One region of the Pseudoalteromonas simplex genome, then DNA from elsewhere that is predicted to be linked to it. Evidence: predicted binding sites of a transcription regulator. Region 1 holds the regulator's gene; each other region holds the start of a gene.

Region 1 (4,695 bases):
TTTACCAAAACTTGATGGCCATATTAGAGACCCGCAAAGATCTTAACAAAACAACGCGCGAAGAGACGCTTAACAACTTATTAGATGAATTTAGCATTCAACATATTCGCGATAGCCAAGGTATGGCACTGTCAGGTGGTGAACGACGCCGCGTTGAAATTGCACGTGCATTAGCCGCTAATCCTAAATTTATCCTTTTAGATGAGCCTTTTGCTGGTGTTGATCCTATTTCGGTGTTAGATATAAAGAAAATTATTGAGCACCTAAAAAATCGTGGTATTGGTGTACTTATTACTGACCATAATGTTCGAGAAACCCTTGATGTTTGTGAAAAAGCCTACATTGTTTCTCATGGGGAGCTAATTGCATCAGGGACACCTGAGCACGTATTAGCTGACCAAACTGTACGTGATGTTTATCTAGGCGAGCAATTCAGGCTGTAACCATTACGCCACCGACTAGAGCATCTGCTAGACTTATACAATGACAATAAATCGATAACAGTGTCTTCACCGTTACCGATAACTTAAAAAGGATTGTTAGGGATACATGAGGCAATCATTACAGCTGCGCATGGGCCAGCAACTTACAATGACTCCACAACTGCAACAAGCCATTCGCTTGTTGCAGCTCAGTACATTGGATCTCCAGCAAGAAATTCAAGAAGCGCTTGATAGTAATCCTCTGCTTGAAGTGGAAGAAGCGGATTACAACGAAGAAAGCATCGGTAAGAATGAGCAAAAAGCGGAGTCTGACGATGTACAAGTCAGCGCGTCTGCCGACGAAGCACCTAGCGAATTCGAGCAAGAAAGCAGTGATGCTCTGAGTAAGGATACGGTTAGCGATGACTTAGCTATGGATGTTACGTGGGATGAGTACATGAGTGCCGCCCCATCAACATCGTCTGGGCCAATGCCTGAAGACGAGTCTATTTACCAAGGTGCTTCAACAGAAACACTGCAAGAATATTTAATGTGGCAACTACAGCTCACACCATTTAGTCCTACCGATGAAGCGATTGCCGTTGCCATCGTTGAAGCTATCGATGACTCAGGTATTTTAACGGTTAGCTGCGAAGATATTGTCGAAAGCTTTAATCAAAATAATGATGAAGAAGAAATCGAACTCGATGAAGTTGAAGCTGTCTTAAAAAGAATACAGTTATTCGATCCAGTTGGTATCGGCGCGCGAAGTTTACAAGAGTGCCTGTGTATACAACTTCGTCAATTCGATGCCAATACGCCATATTTAGCTGAAACTAAAATGGTTTTATCTGAGCATATCGAATTATTAGCAAGTCGCGACTATCGCACTTTAATGAAAAAGACTAAGCTTAAAGAAAACGAGCTTAAAGAAGTGATGACGCTCATTCACAGCTTAAATCCTAAGCCTGCGGATAGCATAGTACGCGAAGAATCTGAGTACGTCATACCCGATGTATCAGTGAAAAAAGTGAAAGGCCGCTGGGTAGTCGAGTTAAACCCAGATTGTATGCCAAAAATTAGAGTGAATAGCCAATATGCAGCGATGTCTCGCTCTGTTAAATCAAGTAGCGACAGCCAATTTATTCGTTCTCACTTACAAGAAGCAAAGTGGTTTATTAAGAGCTTAGAAAGCCGTAACGATACTTTACTAAAAGTGACCAACTGTATCGTGCAACAACAGCAAGCTTTCTTTGAACATGGCCCAGAAGCAATGAAGCCAATGGTGCTAAACGATGTCGCTGAAATGGTCGAAATGCATGAATCGACGATTTCTCGGGTTACAACACAAAAATATATGCATACCCCAAGGGGAATTTTTGAGTTGAAATATTTCTTCTCAAGCCATGTCAGCACCGAAAATGGTGGTGAGTGTTCTTCTACAGCAATTCGCGCTTTAATCAAGAAGTTAGTTGCTGCAGAAAACTCGGTTAAACCATTGAGTGATAGCAAAATTGCAGATATATTGGCTGAGCAAGGAATTAAAGTAGCTAGACGTACAATTGCAAAATATCGTGAGTCTCTAGCAATACCTCCGTCTAATCAGCGTAAAAGTCTGATTTAGACGTTTTACATAGAAGGAAAATGCTTATGCAACTAAATTTAACTGGTCGTCACGTAGAAGTCACTGATTCATTAAGAGACTATGTAAACACTAAGTTCGCAAAACTAGAAAGGCATTTTGATCATATTAATAATGTTCATGTCATTTTAGATGTAGAAAAATTAAGCCAAAAAGCAGAAGCAACTTTACATGTAAACGGAGGCGAGTTGTTCGCTTCTACAGAACATCAAGATATGTACGCAGCAATTGACTCATTGATCGATAAACTTGATCGCCAAGTCATTAAGCATAAAGAGAAATTAGCTCGACATTAAATTATGAAACTTAGTTCACTTACTAATCAGGACTGCAGCAAAGCTGCGGTCCTTTTTAATAGCAAAAAAAGAATTCTTGAGTATATTAGCGAGTTAGCTCACCAGCAGTTTCCTCATTTATCTCAACAAGATATCCTAGATGCTTTTCTGAACAGGGAAAAGTTAGGTAGTACAGGTATCGGCCGAGGAATAGCTATTCCCCACGGTCGAATGAGTGGTGCTGATGAACCTCATGCATTTATTATTGTCAGTGAATCTCCCATCAATTTTGATGCGATAGACAATCGTCCCGTTGATATTTTTGTGGCACTCATCGTACCAGATGGCGATTGCCAGTTGCACTTGAAGACCTTGTCAACAATTGCTGATAGACTTAAAGATAAAGATTTTTGTAAACAGTTGCGAAGTGCTACAAGCGATCAGCAACTATTTCAAGTAATTGCATCAGAGGCATAAATGGAATTAATAATTATCAGCGGTCGCTCAGGCTCGGGGAAATCGGTCGCTTTACGAGTTCTTGAAGACTTAGGCTACTACTGTGTTGATAATATTCCTGTCAACCTACTGCCTTCGCTCGTGCGAAGTGTTTCTGATAATTATGACAAAATTGCCGTCAGTATCGACGTACGTAACTTACCGAAAGAGCAGCAAGAGTTTAATGATATTCTTGAGTACCTGCCAGGTTTTGCAAACCCAACACTATTCTACCTAGATAGTGATGACCAAACCCTAATTAAGCGCTTTTCTGAAACTCGCCGTTTGCATCCATTATCGATTGATTCTTTACCGCTTGATCTTGCCATTAAACAAGAAAAAATCCTGCTTGATGTGCTGATCACCCGCGCTGACTTTATGATTGATACCACTGATTTGAGTGTTCATCAGTTAGCAGAATCAATTCGTGAAAAGATTTTAGGTAAGAAAGATAAAAAACTGATTATTACGTTTATGTCGTTTGGTTTTAAGCATGGCATTCCAAAAGAAGCTGACTACGTTTTTGATGCACGCTTTTTACCGAACCCACACTGGGAGCCTGATTTAAAGCCACTAACCGGCCTCGATCAGCCTGTCAGGGATTATTTAGCTAGCCACAGCATAGTGCAAAAGTTCACTTGGCAGATTCAAACCTTTGTACAGACTTGGTTGCCACATCTAGAGCGCAACAACCGCAGTTACCTAACCATTGCAATTGGTTGTACAGGAGGCCAACACCGTTCTGTTTACTTAGCGCAAACAATTGGTGAAAGCTTTTCTAAAACTCATGCTAATGTAAAAATTCGCCACCGCGAACAAGATATCTAACTAGGCACCAACAATGCACGCTGAAGATACCTTTTTAATTCAAAACAAACTTGGCTTACATGCTCGCGCTGCGACTGTTTTAGCGCAACTAGCACTGCAATTTGATGCCAAAATTACACTTTTTCAAGATGAGAAAGAAGCTGAAGGCGACAGCGTGTTAGCGTTAATGCTCCTTGAAAGTAGTCAAGGAAAAGAGGTTCGTGTTGTATGCGAAGGTCCTGACGCTGACGCTGCATTAACGGCAATCGGCGAATTAATTGCGCAACGCTTTCACGAGCAAGAATAGCATTTGCTAAGACTTCAAGGTTTACGGTAAACTTACTTCGGATATTTAAAATTCCCTTTAAATATCCTACTTTTATATCGCTCGCTTTTCTAAATTACAAAACTCTTAATAAATTTATCGCAGTGCGACGATATCTCTGCAAATACACTACAAAGCAACTATGCTGTATTTGCATAGCCTATTTAAACTTTTTTCAGTTGTAAGGACGCCAATGCCAGAAGCCTTTGAACAAGATTACCCACTACAACAACTCAAACAAGTGACCAAGTCACTCAATAGTGGTCAATTTGTTCAAGTGCGCGGCATGTTAGCCAAAACGGCACCTTGTGATACAGCCCTTTTACTTGAGTCTTCTCCCCATAAAATTCGTCGTATGCTTTGGCAGCTGGTTGACCCAGATGTCCGTGGTGATGTTCTAGAGGAACTCTCTGAAGATGTACGTCTTGGCATTATTGCCCAGATGGAGCCTGAGCACATTGCTGCTGCTACAGAAGATATGGACGACGATGACTTAGGTGAGGTTTTACGTAGTCTTCCTGATACCGTATATCAAGACGTTGTTAGCGCAATGGACTCGCAAGATAGAGAAAGGGCAACTCAAGCGCTTTCTTATCAAGAGCGCTCAGCCGGTGCCCTGATGAACAGCGATACGGTAACCATTCGTCCAGATGTTACCCTAGATGTAGTTTTACGCTATTTACGCTTACGAGGTGAGCTACCAGAGGGTACCGATGACTTATATGTAGT
Region 2 (4,695 bases), on a different contig from region 1:
GCGCGAATTCAATACTCAGGTAAAGGGCAAATTCAAGAAACGCAAAGTGCAGGTTGGCTGTCTCGTTTCTTTAGTAGTTCGCTTTTCCCATTTTAGAGGAATAAAGTCATGAATGGGTTTAAATACATCATCGCTCTTTGCTTAATTAGCCTGCAGTTTTCTGCACAGGCTGAGCGAGTCAAAGATGTATCTATGGTTGAGGGCGTACGCTCTAACCAATTAGTGGGGTATGGTTTGGTTGTCGGTTTGCCTGGCACAGGTGAACAAAGCCGATTTACTCAACAAAGCTTTAAAGCCATGTTAAATGGTTTTGGTATCACCTTACCAGATAGCTTAAAACCTAAAATCAAAAATGTTGCCGCTGTGGCTGTGCATGCAGAGTTACCGGCATTTAGAAAACCGGGTCAAACCATTGATATTACGGTTTCGTCTATTGGTAGTGCGGGTAGTTTACGTGGTGGTACCTTATTACAAACCTTTTTAAAAGGGGTTGATGGCAATACCTATGCGATTGCACAAGGCAGCTTAGTTGTAGGTGGTTTAGGTGCGGAAGGGGCTGATGGTAGCCGTGTAATTATTAATACACCCACTGTTGGTCGTATTCCAAACGGTGCCATTGTAGAGCGTGCTATTAAGAGCCCGTTTATGCAAGGTGACTATATTACCTTTAATTTAAATCGCCCAGATTTCACAACAGCAAAACGCCTAGAGCAAACGATTAATGATTTAGTGGGGCCTGACAGTGCTCAGGCAATTGATGCAGCGTCAGTGCGAGTGTTAGCACCGCGTGATGCATCTCAACGTGTTGCGTATTTATCTACCCTTGAAAACTTAGAGTTTAAGCCTGCAGACACAGCAGCAAAAATTATTGTTAACTCCCGCACTGGTACAATTGTGATTGGCAAAAACGTGAAGCTACAGCCTGCGGCAATAACTCATGGTGGTTTAACGGTTACGATTGCTGAGCAGCAAAATGTGTCACAGCCAAATGCTTTAAGTGATGGTGAAACTACCGTTACCAATCAAAGTATTATTGATGTGAACGAAGATGATTCACGTGCTTTTGTATTTAATCCAGGTGTTAATCTTGATGATCTCGTACGCGCAATCAATGAGGTCGGGGCCGCACCGGGTGATTTAATGGCAATCCTTGAAGCTTTAAAAGAAGCGGGGGCGATAAACGGGCAACTGGTTATCATTTAAATTAAAACGCGCTTTCGAGCGCGTTTTTTGTTTCTATAACCTTTAATCCTTCAGTGTATAAACATCAGCCAAAATCTTGGCCCTGAAGTTACTCCATTCCTGTATCAGTTATTAGCTACTCATTTATAAAGCTTTTTATTGGCGCAATTTTTGCATTTTAATTTTCATTATTAACTATTGTGTCAAAAAGCTGATGGATACTAATCATCTCGACAAGCAAAACTTTTTTGATTTAGGCAACTTAGACTCGTTACGTCAAAGTGCTCTAAAAAGTGATGCCTCTAGCGATGCGTCAAAAGAGGCGCTGAAAAAAGCGGCGGCACAATTTGAATCTATCTTCACTCAAATGCTGCTGAAAAGCATGCGTAAAGCAAATGAAGCGTTTGAAGATAAAGATAGCCCATTTAATTCAAGCGGCGTTAAGTTTTTTGAAGAGATGCATGACCAACAGTTATCGGTTGAGCTTTCATCAAACGGCTCGCTGGGTCTAGCTGACTTAATTGTTCAACAACTCTCGCCAGATGGTAAACAGTTTACTCCAGGTTCTGTGCTTAGAACGACGGCTGAGTTCGACAGTGATAAGCGCGCAACCGGTGCAACGAGCGACAGTCACAAGATTAAAGCTGAGCCAAAAGCTGTTGCAGATACAACAGCAAACGAGCAAACAGAAAACCGCTTTGAAGATGCTGAGTCTTTCATTAGCTCTGTTTGGGAACACGCTAAAAATGCTGCACAGAAAATTGGCTTAAACCCAGCTGTGATGGTTGCTCAAGCAGCCCTTGAAACAGGTTGGGGTAAACACATCATCAGTAAAGCTGATGGCACAAGTAGTAACAACTTATTCAACATTAAATCGGATAGGAGTTGGCAAGGCGATAAAGCGAGCAAAGTCACACTTGAGTTTGAACAAGGTGTGCCAGTTAAAAAGCAAGCAAGTTTTCGCTCTTATCAATCGATTAAAGACAGTGTGAACGATTTTGTGGATTTTTTAAATGAAAACCCACGTTATCAAGAAGCACTTAATAATACCGCAGAACCTGCAGCCTTTTTAGATTCGTTACAAAAAGCAGGCTATGCAACTGATCCAAATTATGCCGATAAAATTAAGCAGGTATTGAAGCGCGTTGAGCTTCAAAGCGTCGCTGCTTCATTGGTACGTTAAGGAGTAGACCCTGATGTCATTTAGCTTATATGACATAGCAAATGCCGGTGTAAGAGCTAACTCTGAGCTTTTACAAACCACCAGTAAAAACATTGCCAACGTTAATACCGAGGGCTATGTGCGTGAGCGCACTGAGTTCACAACCATGATCGATAACCAAGTCGGCCGTGGTGAAACGTATCGCTTACTAAATGAATTTGCACAAAAGCAATTAAATAGAGATACCTCTAATAAAGCGTTCTTTGATCAGTTTGTAACTGAAGCAAGCCGTGTAGATAGCTTGTTTTCTGAAGAGTCAAACAGCTTATCAACGAGCGTAAATTCGTTTTTTAATAATGTACAAGAAAGCTTAAACCAACCGTCATCAACAGTTGCACGCTCATTAGTAATGACGGATGCACAAAACTTGATTGATCAAATGGACAGATTATCGAGCATTGTGGTTGACCAAAAAGCAGTGGTAAATGAGCAGCTAGAAATCTTCTCTGATGAAGCAAATAACTTAATTCAAAGCATCAGTGAACTAAATACCAAGATTGCATCTGTTCATGGCACTGATCGTGAGTCATCGTCGAGTGGTTTGTATAACGAACGTGATAAAGCAATTCGTGATCTATCTGAGCTGATTGATATTGAAACACTCGATGGTAATAACGGCGAAAAACAAGTGTACTTAGGCTCTGGTCAAGCACTTGTCATGCAAAGTGGCACATTTAACCTGTTTTCATTCAGTGGCGATCCTGATCCGAACTTTAAAGAATTAAAACTTGATGTAAACGGTGGCAAAGCTGTGCCGCTTGAAGTTGATGTGAGTAAATTGAAAGGCAAAATTGGTGGCTTACTGGCATTTCGTGACGATATTTTAGTGCCAGCGCAAAATCAATTGGGTCAAATGGGCTTAGCGTTAGCCGATGCCTTTAACCAACAAAATAGCTTAGGTATGGACGCTAATGGTGAAATTGGCGGCGATATTTTTGCTATTCCAACGGTAGATGCGTTTGGTTATCAAGCGAATACGGGCACATCAACAATGACGGCAACCCTTGAACCAGGTAAAGGCAGTGAATTGCCAGCAAGTGATTTTATCGTTACTTATACCAGTGCCACGACTGTTGAAATTCAGGCAATCGATAATAAAGGTGAACCAATTGGTACCGCATCTACAGCGAATGTAACAGCAGGTGTAATTGATTCATCAACCATCACTGGTGGTGAAGCATTTGGTTTACAGCTTAATGTATCGGGTGCTGCCAATACCGGTGATCAATTTATGGTGAAGTTGAACTCTCAGGCTGCAACAAGCTTAGAGCTTGCAACTGAACGCCCTGAAGATTTAGCATTAGCATCACCTATTCGAACTGCGAACGATATTAATAACACCAGTGACGCAAGTATTTCTGCTGGTACAGTCTCAGATATTGATAACTCAACGGGTATTACCGTAGGCCCACCACCTAGTTTGGCGAATGGCGATATCACTCTAGTGAAAACGGCGAATGCTAACGAATATCAAATTACGGACGGGAACGGTACATCGACGTTTACCATTACACCACCTGCTGAAAATATTCTTGCTCAAGCAGGGGCGCCTTACGATACCTACGGCTTTGACTTCAATATTGAAGGATCACCTGCAACAGGTGACACCTTCACAGTAGAGTTTAACACTGGCGGTTTTGATGATAACCGTAATGGTTTGCTATTGGCTGATTTACAAAACGGTGAGCTAGTTCGTCAAAATGTTGAAGCAAGTAGTACTGCTGATAATCATAAAACGTTTAATCAAGCCTACTCAGGCATTGTCACTGATATTGGTGTTGTGACTAGTCAAGCTCAAACTAATGGCGCGGCCTTTACTGCATTGGCTGATCAGTCGGAAGCCTGGTATGAATCACTCTCAGGTGTAAACCTTGATGAAGAAGCCGCTAATTTACTGCGCTTTCAACAATCATATGCAGCATCGGCACAGGTACTTTCAACAGCACGTACTATTTTTGACACCTTATTAAGTGCGGCGAGGTAATTATGCGTATTTCAAATAACATGATGTATAAGAATAACCTTAATTCTATTCTTAACTCACAGCAAAATGTAAACAAAGCGCAAGAGCAGGTTAATACCCAAAAACGTGTATTGACAGCTGCTGATGATCCTTCTGCTACGGCGCGTGCTTTACTTTATAACGATCGCATTCAGGGCAACGAGCAGTTCACAAAAAACATTACTATGCTGAATAGCCGCCTAACAACAGAAGAAAGTGTGCTGCAAAATATTAAAGGTGCGCTTGAGTCTGCGTATACGCTGACAATTCAAGCAGGTAATGGTGCCTA
Region 3 (4,695 bases), on a different contig from region 1:
TGCTGATTGGCAAATAATTTCTGTAGTTTCGTCATATTGACCATTGTTAGATGGATAAACTCCTGTCGAAGAACATAAAATAAAGCCTTTACAATTTAGTTGCTTAGCAAGTTCAAGCCCTGCTTGCAAAGTCGCTAAATAGTTACTTTCTGAGCTACGACTACGCGGTGGAATAGCGCAGACCCACCAAGCATTTTCAAGCGACAGCTCATGCTTGAGCACATCACCTTCAAGTATAAACTGGCGCTGAAAGTCATATTCGTGCTCGCCACCGCGATGTGTTCCCTGTACTTGCCATGCTAATTTATTTGCCTCAACACAAAGTGCATTTCCAAGCCAGCCGGCACCTAAAACAACCAGTTTATTATTTTCAGTACTCATTTACTCAACTGCCCCTTAGTATTTATTATTAACCTTCGCTTAACAGTGTAGCGATTTAGGTGCAAATATGATTAGATAGATAACTCTAACCTATAATAAAAACGCGTGCACTATGTTAAACAACCTCTCTTTACGTAAAAAAATACTTCTGCTCATTGGCGGGACGATAAGTGTGCTACTAATCATCGCGTCTAGCTTTTTTGTAAACCATATTGCTGATCTCTCACGTCATGCAATTCAACGCGAAGCCGACAGCTATTTGCAAAGTGAGCGACTGTCAATGCAGGCCTATTTTGCCAAATACGGCAAAGTTGTCGAAACCTTTGTAACAAACCCGCATTTAGTTAACTGGTTCGATAACTGGACTCAGCGCGATCAAAGCTTAGATAGTCAGCCTGGTTACAGCAGCGTTAATCAAGATTTTGTTCGTATTAGTGGTAACGATGATAACATTTTATCAGCCTTCTTTGCTTCTGCGACCACAGGTGAGTACTTCAAAGAAAACGAGCGTACCGCCACTTATAATGGCCAACCATATTACGCCTACAAACGTGGTTGGTGGCAAGATGCATTAAAAATTAATAAATTGTATGTTGGCCCTATTTCTGTTGATTTAACCACAGGTATCGCCTCTGCAGTTGTACAACAGCCAGTTTATAAACAAAACAAGCTTGTTGGTTTTGGTGGTGTTGATTTACAGCTTAATAATATCAACGACATGGTTGAAGCTATTCGATTTGATGGCCAAGGCTTTGGCTTTTTACTCGACAGCAACCAGAAAGTAGTGCACTTTTCAAAACGAACTGGACATAAACTATCTATCACAGACGAAGGCCCTAATGGCAAAGAAGGCTTAGATGCCCTCGAAAAGCAATTTAACGACACCTCGGGCTTTAGCGAATTAAACCGCGCGATGAAAAGCCAAAAAGAGGGTAGCAGCTTTGTCACATTCAAAGGCGAGCAATATTACGTTGTATACAATCGCCTTGAATTAGAAAGCCCTTACCTTGATTGGTATGTGGGTATTTTAATTCCGACCAGTATGATTGATGAGCCAGTAAATGATGCGGTGATGACAACCACAACATCCGTGATCATCATTCTTGCGATTATTATTGCGATGATCTTCTGGGCCACGCAAATGATCACCAAGCCGCTGACTAAACTCACTTACATCATGCGTGATATCGCATCAGGTGATGGCGATCTAACACAAAAAATCGAGATAAAAAGTCAGGATGAAGTAGGACAGCTTGCTCATCACATGAATACTTTCATCGATAAATTACGTGCAATGATGCTAAATACTGCAGCTCAAGCTGAGCAATTAAGCCAAGCCGCAGCCCAATTGAAAACCGTATCGCAAAAAACCAATGATGAAATTCAGCAAGAAAAGCAACAAGTTGATAGCGTAAGTGCGGCAGTAACCGAAATGGCCTCAACTGTTCTCGAAATTTCACGTAACGCGCAACATACCAATAATGCAGCTGAAGAAGTGCAAACCATTACCGCAGATGGCACTAAGCGCTCAACTCAAGCTCAGTCAGTCATGACCGCTCTTGCAAGTCACATTGGTGAAGCGTCTAAAGTCGTTGCGGGTCTTGAGCAAGAAAGTGGCAATATCGGCGCGGTGGTTGATGTTATCAACTCAATCGCTGAGCAAACCAACTTACTGGCACTTAACGCGGCGATAGAAGCAGCCCGTGCTGGCGAGCAAGGCCGAGGTTTCGCAGTTGTTGCTGATGAAGTTCGTTCACTAGCAAGCAGAACGCAAGAATCTACTGATGATATTCGCAACATGATCAGCCGTTTACAGCAAATTGCCCAACAAGCATCAACAATGATGCAGCAAGGTCAAGAGCGTGCTGAAGGCTCAGTTGAGCAAACACAAATTGTATTGCAAGCATTGCAAGATATCGCGCAATCTGTGACAAATGTGCAAGATCAAAGTCATCAAATTGCGACTTCGACAGAGCAGCAAACTGTGGTTGCAGAAGATATTAACAATAGCTTGGCAGCGATTAATCACTTAGTGAATAGCACTGCAGATCATGCCCATGAATTGGCGGATGAAGCACGTGATTTGAATGAGTTAGCAGAGTCTCTAAATAAGACAGTAAATCAATTTAAGTTATAAAGATAAATTGCTGAAGTAGTTAAAAACCCGATGTCACCTGAAGATGACATCGGGTTTTTATCGTCAGCCTTCCCTGTTAATCGTGGTGCAACCGCTTTCGCGTGTTCCATAAATTCGTGCCACTGTTGCTTGTTCCATAAAGCAACTCCATTATTGGTCAATCCTTGTTTTGATTGCGTTTGTACTTGTTCCATATAGTCTCCTCCTTACGCTAGCTTCATCCGTTTGGGCTCCAAGCCTAAGCTCAATCCTTGCTGTCATCTCCATTCACCTTATCCATAAAGCGTTGCCATTGTGCGCTACTCCATAACGCCTTGTTACTTCCTTGTTGTCCTTTGTGCTTAGTTACATTATCCATACTGTAAACTCCTTGCGGTTTATCGTCCGTTACTCCTACAGCCCTTCCTTGCTGTGCTCCATTACCCATCCTTGTAGATTAATGCGGTGATTATCGCTTAGCGATGATATACACAGCATGAATCAAACCTGGAATATACCCTAATAGAGTTAAAAGAATATTAATCCAGAACTGCGCACCTAAACCTACCTGTAAAAATACGCCGAGAGGTGGAATTAAAACCGATAAAATAATACGTATTAAATCCATGACTCACTCCTTGAAAAAGATAAGCCCAGCCAAAGCTGGGCTATATAGGGCTTGCTATTATTCAGCAACAATCGTTAATTCATCGATTACTTTGCGAACATCTTCAGCGTTTTCAGCAATGCTTACCGCTAATTGCTTTTCTGCATCAGACTCAACAGTACCTTTTAGTGTTACTACACCGTTGTCGGTATCAACATCGATATCTGTACCACCTACTTCTGAGTTAAATAAATAACGTGTGGTGATTACAGTACTGATTTTTGCATCGGTTAAGTCGCTTTCTGCAGAATCAGCTTTGTCTGATTTCATGTGCTTAGCTTTCATGTTTTTAACAACCGTTAGTTTGTTATCAACAGAGCTAACACCGTCTAGGCTAAGAACCAACTCTTCAGCAAGCTCTTTATCTAATTCGCTATCAACTTTACCTGTAAGTACAACCTTGCCATTCGTTACATCAGTGTTGATGTCAAAGTTGTTAAGGTTTGTGTTCATAAGAAGCACAGTTTCCGCCTTACCATCAATCCAAGCATCTTTACTTTCATTTTCCCAGCTGCTTGCCTGAGCTGACATGCTAGTTGCACCAATTACTAAAGCCGCAATCATAGATTTGTTAAAAGTGTTCATAATCTTTCTCCTTTTGATTAAAGACAGTTTAAGTAATGCGACTATGATGCCAACTATTTATTCTTTAAATTTCAGCAGGTTAAAAACCTATTCAGCGGTGATTTATATTCATTTCGGTAAAGATTTACAAGCTGCTCGGTAAGAAGTTCACGATGTTGCAAAAATAACCATTTAGTTGCTGATTTTATTAATCTGTGGTTAATTTAACGAAATTGCTTATTCGTCTAAAAAGACAACCTCATGATTTATATAGAAATAAAATCTGGCCTAAGCTTTGCTTTGTAATTAATAACTAAAGAATCACCTTTAAAATCACAACAGGGAACTACCATGGCCGTTAAACTTGAAGACCGCCCAATCGATCAAGTAAGAGAAGAAGTCATTGATCAACTCATTTATAACTACAGTCATGCTGTTATTTCAGCCGAAGCATTTGAACGCCGCCTAGATCAGGCAATGGAAGCCACCAGCAACGAAGTACTGGTTGAGCTTGTTGCTGATTTAGATCTGAAAGCGGATATTGACTACAAATCGCAAAAGCATGCGCAATTTAAACCTCACTACAGCCACAGCAGCGACAACGAAAGCCTGCAGCTACGCAGTATTCTGGGCTCAAATGAGCGCAGCGGCCAATGGGTAGTACCAAAAGAAATTCACCTAACCAACTGCTTAGGTTCAATTGAACTCGACTTTAGCGAAGCAATTTTCCAACATCAGCACGTCACCATTTACGTGAACTGTATTTTAGGTAACGATGAAATCTACGTACCAGAACATGTAAATGTGGTATCAAAATTATTTAGCGTAATTGGTAGCGTAGAGAACAAATCAGTCGCCTTAAACAAAGGCCAAGGCCCAACCATCACTATTGAAGGTAATGTATGGCTAGGCTCAGTCGAGATTTCAGTTAAACGTACCATGAAAGAAAAGTTCATCAGCTTCGCCA

The links. The regulator sigma-54, encoded in region 1, starts transcription at its own class of promoters, with help from an activator protein. The targets are predictions, from matches to a motif close to GTTGGCACGNNNNTNGNNT.
Region 2: the regulator sigma-54 is predicted to act here: its motif matches at 1,341-1,359, upstream of flgJ (flagellar assembly peptidoglycan hydrolase FlgJ).
Region 3: the regulator sigma-54 is predicted to act here: its motif matches at 3,785-3,803, upstream of IRQ78_RS10590 (BON domain-containing protein).

What each region holds. Positions count from the first base shown of each region.
Region 1 covers NZ_JADILN010000018.1:15,535-20,229, reverse strand. The annotation lists gene lptB (LPS export ABC transporter ATP-binding protein) at 1-443, shown strand, start outside; gene IRQ78_RS19725 (RNA polymerase factor sigma-54) at 550-2,046, shown strand; gene hpf (ribosome hibernation promoting factor) at 2,073-2,360, shown strand; gene ptsN (PTS IIA-like nitrogen regulatory protein PtsN) at 2,364-2,816, shown strand; gene rapZ (RNase adapter RapZ) at 2,817-3,662, shown strand; gene IRQ78_RS19705 (HPr family phosphocarrier protein) at 3,676-3,948, shown strand; gene mgtE (magnesium transporter) at 4,160-4,695, shown strand, end outside.
Region 2 covers NZ_JADILN010000022.1:1,865-6,559, reverse strand. The annotation lists gene flgH (flagellar basal body L-ring protein FlgH) at 1-96, shown strand, start outside; gene IRQ78_RS20245 (flagellar basal body P-ring protein FlgI) at 109-1,203, shown strand; gene flgJ (flagellar assembly peptidoglycan hydrolase FlgJ) at 1,397-2,365, shown strand; gene flgK (flagellar hook-associated protein FlgK) at 2,379-4,388, shown strand; gene flgL (flagellar hook-associated protein FlgL) at 4,391-4,695, shown strand, end outside.
Region 3 covers NZ_JADILN010000004.1:278,290-282,984, forward strand. The annotation lists gene IRQ78_RS10565 (Rossmann-fold NAD(P)-binding domain-containing protein) at 1-381, opposite strand, end outside; gene IRQ78_RS10570 (methyl-accepting chemotaxis protein) at 494-2,518, shown strand; gene IRQ78_RS10575 (hypothetical protein) at 2,503-2,712, opposite strand; gene IRQ78_RS10580 (hypothetical protein) at 2,763-2,945, opposite strand; gene IRQ78_RS10585 (YqaE/Pmp3 family membrane protein) at 2,967-3,125, opposite strand; gene IRQ78_RS10590 (BON domain-containing protein) at 3,183-3,749, opposite strand; gene IRQ78_RS10595 (LiaF domain-containing protein) at 4,080-4,695, shown strand, end outside.